2 regions of the Calorimonas adulescens genome follow, and region 1 is predicted to be linked to the other one. Evidence: a T-box and tRNA genes for the amino acid it is inferred to sense, from the RefSeq annotation. Region 1 holds a T-box; the other holds one or more tRNA genes.
The links. A T-box is a leader RNA that pairs with one kind of tRNA and senses whether it is charged. The one in region 1 lies ahead of FWJ32_RS08300 (valine--tRNA ligase), so its partner is inferred to be a tRNA-Val.
Positions count from the first base shown of each region.

Region 2: it encodes a tRNA-Val, which carries the amino acid that the T-box ahead of FWJ32_RS08300 (valine--tRNA ligase) is inferred to sense. The anticodon was not compared.

Region 1 covers NZ_VTPS01000011.1:57,764-62,193, forward strand. The annotation lists gene FWJ32_RS08285 (ribonuclease H-like YkuK family protein) at 5-484, shown strand; gene FWJ32_RS08290 (helix-turn-helix domain-containing protein) at 490-1,236, opposite strand; gene FWJ32_RS08295 (CDP-alcohol phosphatidyltransferase family protein) at 1,369-1,869, shown strand; T-box leader at 2,131-2,338, shown strand; gene FWJ32_RS08300 (valine--tRNA ligase) at 2,384-4,430, shown strand, end outside.
Region 2 covers NZ_VTPS01000002.1:124,890-129,319, reverse strand. The annotation lists gene FWJ32_RS02365 (phosphodiester glycosidase family protein) at 1-2,191, opposite strand, end outside; tRNA gene FWJ32_RS02360 (tRNA-Pro) at 2,431-2,506, shown strand; tRNA gene FWJ32_RS02355 (tRNA-Glu) at 2,518-2,592, shown strand; tRNA gene FWJ32_RS02350 (tRNA-Val) at 2,600-2,675, shown strand; tRNA gene FWJ32_RS02345 (tRNA-Thr) at 2,683-2,758, shown strand; tRNA gene FWJ32_RS02340 (tRNA-Tyr) at 2,771-2,855, shown strand; SAM riboswitch class I at 2,947-3,046, shown strand; gene metK (methionine adenosyltransferase) at 3,110-4,306, shown strand; gene FWJ32_RS02330 (nickel-dependent lactate racemase family protein) at 4,370-4,430, opposite strand, start outside.

The sequences.
Region 1 (4,430 bases):
TCCATTGAACTTTATCAATCCGACCAAGGGTAAGATGGATCTTGATAGCATGAGCAGGGATATTATTGAGTTTATGGCCGAGGACACAAAAAGCAAGTATACCCTTATGATAGGTACCGATTCACAACTTGGACGAATGGTATGTTTTGTAACTGCAATCATAATTTACCGTAATGGTAAGGGTGGAAGGTTCTATTACAGAAGGTTTTTTAATAAGAGGATTCCATCTTTAAAGCAGCGAATTTTTATGGAGACCAGCTTTAGTCTAGAAATGGCAAATATGCTTGTAGAGAGGCTGGATATAAACGGAATGAATAACCTTGACGTAGAAATTCATATGGACGTGGGTAACAATGGTAAGACGAAAGAAATAATAAAAGAGGTTGTTAATCTTGTCATTGGTTCTGGTTATATGGCAAAGGTGAAACCGGATTCGTGCGGTGCAAGCAAAGTAGCTGACAAGTACACAAAATACGCAATGTAAAACAGTCAGGGATTTTGCTCCTGACTGTTTAAGTCTTCAAGGGTGAACTTTTTTGTTACCGGCATGCCGGGCTTTCCAAGGGGAGGCAGTTCCTGACCATTTAGAGTTATTATGGCATTACCGGGATCTCCTAACCGCAAAGTGATTTCCGTACCCTCTAATGTAACCTCCTCACCATTGGTGAATTTTTTTTCTACCAGAACGTTTCCGTTAGCATCTCTAGCCCTTATCCAACAGTCACCAGTAAATTTCAGGTTTATTACAAGTTTGTCGGCAGGTTCCGGTGTTTTGGTCTCAGGCATTTCAGGTGGTGAGTTTTCTACCTGCTGCTGCTCTTTTTGCGGCTCGGTGGGAGGAGGCAAGTTTAGATTTAATTTTTTATACGGGTTTATATATATGAATATTGCAAAAGCAGCAATAAGGACCACTGATGTTATTATGGTAATAAGTGGCCTTAGGTTGATACCAGCAGAATGTTGAGAGACCTTTTCGCTTTGTCTGGAAGGACCTTTTGAGGATTTATTTGTTGAGTCAATAAAATTTTTTACCAGCTCGCTGCCGTCTAAACCGAGAAAGTCAGCGTATTTTCTGACAATACCTATTACATATATCCTATCTGGTACTATACTGTAATTGCCCTCCTCTATGGCGCTTAAATAACGGGTCAATATATGGGTTTCCCTTGAAACATCATCTAATGTTAGATGTTTACTCTCCCTTGCCTCTTTTAAGATCTTGCCAATATCATCCATAAAAAGATCACCATCCCTGCCTTACTTAATGTTATTATAACACTAATTTGACATATAAAAAGTTAATTTTTGATTAATTTTTTAACATGACTATGATATAATAGAAATTGCTGGATCATAGGAGGAAAAATAATGAACATCCCCAATTTGCTTTCTACAATGAGGTTGATTCTTTCACCAACAATAATATGGTTGTTTTTGCGGGATCAGACCTTGATGGGTTATATCATCTTTGGTTTGGCCGCCCTCACTGATATTTTAGATGGCTTTATAGCCAGAAAGTACAACGTCAGAACAAAGCTTGGCACTGTGTTGGACCCGCTGGCCGATAAGGTTCTGGCATTGAGCGTGCTCTTTACCCTTGCGATGAAGGAAATCATTCCATACTGGATACCTGGTATATTAGCTGTCAAAGAGATGATAATGGTAGCCGGGGGTCTTTTTTTATGGAATAAGGGCGTGGTGATACCTGCTAATATTTTTGGAAAGGTAGCTACTGCGTCCACATATGCTGCGGTGTTGGGTTCGTATGTTGATAGGACTATTGGACTTTATGGCCTCATTCTGACTGTAGCCTTATCTATAGTGGCTCTTTTTTCTTACGGAAGGATATTTTTTAAGGAAAAGGTGTAAGTGCTTTAATATGTGTTGACAGTATTAAAATTTTATTATAAGATATAAGCTAATATTGATATCCTGATAAAACAGTTTTCAGGGCATGTCATATAGCATCCAAATGGGTTTCTGCAGTGAGTTTATGATTCTTAAAAGGTGATGAACGGTTAATGATGATACGTCGAACCTGACTCATGTAGGGGTATTAGAACATATTGAACAGGTGTCAGGTGCTGGAATATTATTGATATGTATGCTTATTACTTTTTAACATAATATGTAAAAGCAATGAAGAAGAGGAGTAACCAGGAGCCTGGCTTTCAGAGAGGATGGGTCATGGGCTGTGAGCCTGTCTAAGTCAGACCGGTGAAGGTAGCTTTGGAGCTGTCAGGCTGAAACAACAGTAGGCCTGGCCGGGTATTCCGTTATATGAATGATTGCCCTTATACAGGGAATTAAGGTGGTACAGCGGCCCCCCGTCCTTTAGTGATGAGGGGCCTTTAATTATACAATCTTTTAAGGAGGGAAAGACATGGAACTTCCAAAGACATATAATCCAAGGGAGTTTGAAGAAAGGATATACAAGGACTGGGTAGAAAAAGGATATTTCAAACCCAGAATAGATAAAAACAAAAAGCCCTTCACCATAGTCATGCCTCCACCCAATATAACAGGACAGCTGCACTTGGGTCATGCACTGGACAACACAATGCAGGACATACTTATAAGATGGAAGAGGATGCAGGGTATACCCACCCTGTGGGTGCCTGGCACAGACCACGCCAGCATCGCTACTGAGGTTAAAATAGTGGAAATGTTGAAGGAGGAGGGTCTTACCAAGGAACAGATAGGCAGGGAAGAATTCTTGAGGAGAGCATGGCAGTGGAAGGAAAAATATGGCAGTCGTATTGTTGAACAGTTAAAGCGTTTGGGGACATCATGTGACTGGTCCCGTGAGAGGTTTACCATGGATGAACAGTGTTCTAAAGCTGTGAAAAGATTCTTTGTGAGGCTATACAACAAGGGTCTTATATATAGGGGAGACAGGATAATAAACTGGTGTCCGGACTGTAAGACAGCCCTCTCTGATGCTGAGGTGGAACACAAGGAAGAGGAAGGGCATCTGTGGTATATCCGATATCCTTTCAAGGATGGCAGCGGCTATGTCATGATAGCAACTACCAGGCCGGAGACTATGATTGGAGATACTGCCGTTGCAGTAAACCCCAAAGACGAAAGGTATAAAGATGCTGTGGGCAAGACATTGGTCCTGCCTATTGTAGGACGAGAGATACCTGTTATAGCCGATGACTATGTGGATATGGAATTTGGCACAGGGGCAGTAAAGGTGACTCCTGCCCATGACCCCAATGATTTTGAGTGCGGGATAAGACACAACCTGCCACAGGTCCAGGTTATAGGCGAGGATGGCAGGATGACTGAGGAAGCAGGAAAATACAGAGGTCTTGACCGTTACGAGGCCAGGGCTAAGGTGGTGGAGGAACTAAAGGAACAAGGGTTTCTTGAAAAAATAGAGAAAATTACTCACAGTGTGGGACACTGCTACCGCTGTGACACTGTAATAGAACCACTTATATCCAAACAGTGGTTTGTAAAAATGAAACCTTTGGTAGAGCCTGCGTTAAAGGTTGTAGCTGACGGAAAGGTCAAGATTGTGCCTGATAGGTTTACAAAAGTCTATAACAATTGGCTGGAGAATATAAAAGACTGGTGTATTTCCAGACAACTCTGGTGGGGACACCGCATACCGGCATGGTACTGCGATAGCTGCGGTGAGATAACCGTAGCAGAGGAAGAACCTGACAGATGCCAGTATTGTGGTGGCACAGACATACACCAGGATGAGGATGTTTTGGATACATGGTTTAGTTCTGGTCTGTGGCCGTTTTCAACCCTTGGCTGGCCTGATGATACGGATGATCTCAGGTATTTTTATCCCACCAGTGTACTGGTTACAGGCTATGACATAATATTTTTCTGGGTTGCCAGGATGATATTTTCTGGTCTTGAGGCAATGGGTGATATACCCTTTGAGTATGTCTTAATCCATGGGCTTATAAGGGATGCAGAGGGTAGGAAGATGAGCAAGTCTCTTGGCAACGGCATAGATCCCATTGAGGTGATCGATAGGTATGGGGCTGATACACTGAGGTTTACCTTAGCTACAAATAATTCCCCGGGAAATGATATAAGGTTTTCATGGGAGAGGGTGGAGGCCAGCAGGAATTTTGCCAATAAGCTTTGGAATGCCACACGATTTGCCCTTCTCAATATGGAGATAGATAGGGTTATAGATATACCCTATGACGTGTTGGACCTATCGGACAAATGGATACTTTCAAGGTTGAATAACCTGATCAAAGAGGTGAACGCCAATCTTGAAAGGTTTGAATTAGGCCTGGCCGCCTCTAAACTTTACGATTTCATATGGAGCGAATTCTGCGATTGGTATATTGAGGCATCAAAAGCGAGACTGTATGGTGGCAATGTGGAAGAGAAAAGAGCCTGTGAAATTGTATTGAGGTATGTTTTAGACAATACTTTAAGGCTCCTGCATC
Region 2 (4,430 bases), on a different contig from region 1:
TTTGTCCACCTTGATATAGAATCCATACATTTTTGCCTGTTGAGTTTTTAAAGTCCTTAAGAGTGTTTTCTAGTAGAGCTGCCTCTCTTTGGTCTGTAAATCCACTGCTTCCCCAAACAGGTGTATTTAAAACAAGAAATATATTTTCACCATTTGCGTTCTTTAAATAGTCCTTTAGAGCAAACCACTGGCTGGCATCAGTTGCTCTCAGTCCTCCTTTTGATGAATCCATGACTATGAAACTGGAGTTTCTGAATTCATACAGGCCAGGACTGTCTATTGCTATATATGGGATTTTTAAGTTGTTAAACTTTTTAGCGTTCTTCCCCATAAACACGGCAAAAGATGATGTCTCGTTAGCTTTATCTACAGCCTTTGAAAGCATCAGGGTTTGGAGCAAAGTGCTGGTGCTGGTATCGCCATAAACAAATATGTTGTAAGAGTTCATGTCATTATTTACATTGATCTTTTTGTTATATGGGTCCACATCCTCAAGACGGATATTGTCTGGTACATCAGTAGTCTGTGGTGCATTGCCGACTGTTACCGGTATATTGATATATGTCCCATCAAACTCGGCTCTTATATATCCTGAAGCATTTAAAGTACCTGAAGTAAAAATGCCATCTTCTATTTTTCCGACGTTGCCATAGATAGTCCATTCAATATCAGCAGGGTCTATGGTTGCTGTATAACCGTCTTTATCCTTGCCGTATATCTTAATCTCTGTCTTTGTATTATAGTCTGTGGTTATTGTTGATATATTTGACTTTAAGATTATTGGCTTGTCCAGGACGTTTATATTAAATTCTTCAGAAACACCTTTATATTTCACAGTGATGACGGCCTGGCCAGGCGATTGCGGAATAAAACTGTTGTCCTCAAACTTGCCCTTTACATTACTTACATTGAATGTAACACGGGCCATGTCCACATCTACAGGATTATATTTCTCGTCGTAGGCAAATACCCCTATCTTTGCACGGGTACCGACGAACACGTTATTGTCAGCCTTGATTTTTAGTCCCCTGACATCTCCGGCTTCAGCATTGTTAAATACACCTATGGCATCAGCAACACGCCTCTCTTTTCCGTCTGAAGGTTTATTTGCGGTAACATAATTTTTTTCTCCTAAAGGCCTTATCACCATAGTTGTAGAACCGCCGCCATCAAGATTTATCGCATTATACGCCCCTATATCCAGCATGAGCTGGGCCATTTCACTCTCCAGTAAGCCCATAGAGCTCCCGTTTCTGCCATCAACAGTGACGAGGAACAATTTATTTCCCTCTCTATTTATACCAATTGACGTTCGAGCTGTCGGCTTTGGTACGGGATCATGGGTTATCGGGGCTATGGTGCCATCCTTTACAAGCATTGTGCCACCGCTCACAGACAGTTTCAGATTGTGGTATTCAGGGGTAGTATCAAGGTTAATCACAAGTTTATCTCCAGGAACCAGCATTGAAAGCTGCTGAGAAGTATCACCATTACTTACCAGGGCATACGCTCCTTCCGGGATTTTCACTGAAGGCTGATTTGGCCTGACATCCAGCACTGTTCCATCCTTGTCGACAATAACCTCAGTATGGTTTGGATTACCATTGGCTCCGGGTGTATTGCCCCAGTGGTAATCATAAAGGCTTAGATATTGTCCACTGGAGGCTTTATTAAAAGACGCAATGGGTAATGAGGTACCGTCAGGTAAGGAAACGCTAAAGTTATATGTCCAATATTCAAAGAAGATGTTCCCGTCCCTGTCGATATTAAAACTGCTCAATTTACCATACAAACTCTTATCTGGGGGGCCTGAAATAAGTACACCATCTGATACAATCTGACCTATAGGGCTTCCAGATTTTGTATCAAAGAAGTCGCCGTTTATAGCAGCTACGCTGCCAGCTTCACTGGCCATAGAAGACACAGTGGACGGCTGAGACAACCCTTCCGACCCATATAAGGCATCGATGTCTATATCCTTATTATTAAGTTCCACCTCAAGAATATTTATATCAAGCCAACCAGAGGTGGTAAATCTTTCTATAGTGGTATGAGTTACACCCTCGGAAAGCACCTCACTTTGAGTCTTTTCATTGATAATTTGATAGTCACTTGCGTACACTATGGATGTAAAGGAATTCAATAATAATACAGAGACCATTATGGCATAAATTTTTTTGTAGAATTTCATCCCATCACCTCATAAACTGTTGTCATATAACTATTATAACCATAGATAGTTTAAAAAGGGTTAAATTAATATTACAATTAGGTTACAAATTTCAGTTTAATGTTTTACGAAGATTTAATGAGTTTTAATTAGATATATTAAGCTAATGCTACATAATCATGAAATATGGCTAAATTTCATGATTGTACATATTCTGGAATGCAAGTATAATAAACAATGTCATATGAACGCCGTGTGAGCGGGGCGTAGCGCAGTTGGTAGCGCGCGTGGTTTGGGACCATGAGGCCGTGGGTTCAAGTCCCGCCGCCCCGACCAGTGTGAAGAGAGACCCCGTGGTCAAGTGGTTAAGACATCGCCCTTTCACGGCGGTAACAGGGGTTCGAATCCCCTCGGGGTCACCAGTAGTATGGGCACATAGCTCAGCTGGGAGAGCACCTGCCTTACAAGCAGGGGGTCACAGGTTCGAGCCCTGTTGCGCCCACCATATATATGCTGGCGTAGCTCAATCGGCAGAGCAGCTGATTTGTAATCAGCGGGTTGTAGGTTCAAGTCCTATCGCCAGCTCCAGTTGAATAATGTGGAGGGATACCCAAGTGGCTAAAGGGGGCAGACTGTAAATCTGTTGGCGCGGCCTTCGATGGTTCGAATCCATCTCCCTCCACCATACAAAAGCCTGCAGAGGCTTTTTATTGTTTATGTTTGACTTAAAGAGTAATTTATGCTATCATTACATAGTAAATTGAATAGATAAGATTCTCTTATCAAGAGTGGCGGAGGGACAGGCCCTGTGAAACCCGGCAACCAGCTTTGCATGGTGCTAATTCCTGCAGAATGGATAATTCTGAAAGATGGGGGAAAAGGAAATATGCCTCTTCTTTTGGAAGAGGTTTTATTATGTAATTTTAAAGGAGGAAAAAGATGAAAAAATTATTCACTTCTGAGTCAGTTACAGAAGGGCATCCGGATAAAATATGCGATCAGATAGCTGATGCTGTGCTGGATGCGATTATAGCTCAAGACCCCGATGCCAGAGTTGCCTGTGAAGTGGCTACTATAACAGGGCTGGTGCTGGTTATGGGGGAGATAACAACCCAGTGTTATGTTGATATACCTAAGATAGCTCGCCAGACAATAAGAGAGATTGGATACACAAGGGCAAAATTTGGATTTGACGGTGATACCTGTGCCATAATAACATCAATTGATGAACAGTCACCAGATATAGCATTGGGGGTAAATCAGTCTCTGGAAGTGAAGAGGGGATATTCGGGCAGTACATATGATCTGATTGGTGCAGGCGACCAGGGGATGATGTTTGGCTATGCATGTAATGAGACCCCGGAACTCATGCCCATGCCAATTTCCTTTGCCAATAAGCTGGCGAAGAGATTGGCGGAGGTTAGAAAGGATGGGACTATTCCATATCTCAGGCCGGATGGCAAAACTCAGGTGACCATTGAGTATGATGGTGATAAACCAGTGAGGGTTGATACTATTGTGGTTTCGGCACAGCATCATCCAGAGGTGGACCATGATACTATAGAAAAAGATATCATAGAATATGTCATAAAACCTGTCATTCCGGCGGAGTTCTTAGACGATAACACAAAATACTATATAAATCCAACGGGCAGGTTTACCGTGGGTGGCCCTCAAGGTGACTCAGGACTTACCGGGCGTAAGATTATTGTAGACACCTATGGTGGATATGCAAGACATGGCGGCGGGGCCTTCTCCGGGAAAGACCCCACAAAGGTAGACAGGTCAGCCAGTTATGCGGCCAGATATGTGGCTAAGAATATTGTCGCTGCAGGTATAGCAGATAAGTGCGAGGTGGAACTGGCGTATGCAATAGGTGTGGCCAGGCCAATATCCATAAGGGTCGATACCTTTGGCACGGGAAGAATACCGGATGATAAAATTATTGAACTGATAAATAATAATTTTGACCTCAGACCAGCAGCAATTATAGATAAACTTGACTTAAGAAAACCAATTTACAGACAGACGGCAGCCTATGGCCATTTTGGTAGGACAGATCTTGACCTCTCATGGGAAAAGACAGATAAGGCAGAAGAGTTAAGAGAACAGGTATCAATAAAAAATCTGGTATAGCAACAGCTATACCAGATTTTTTATAAAGGTGCAGCATGTATCTTTTTTATTTTCAAGGTGGTATCATTTATCTGTTATTTTGGGTATGGTTGTGGAACCATAAGGCATAATATATATGCTGTTT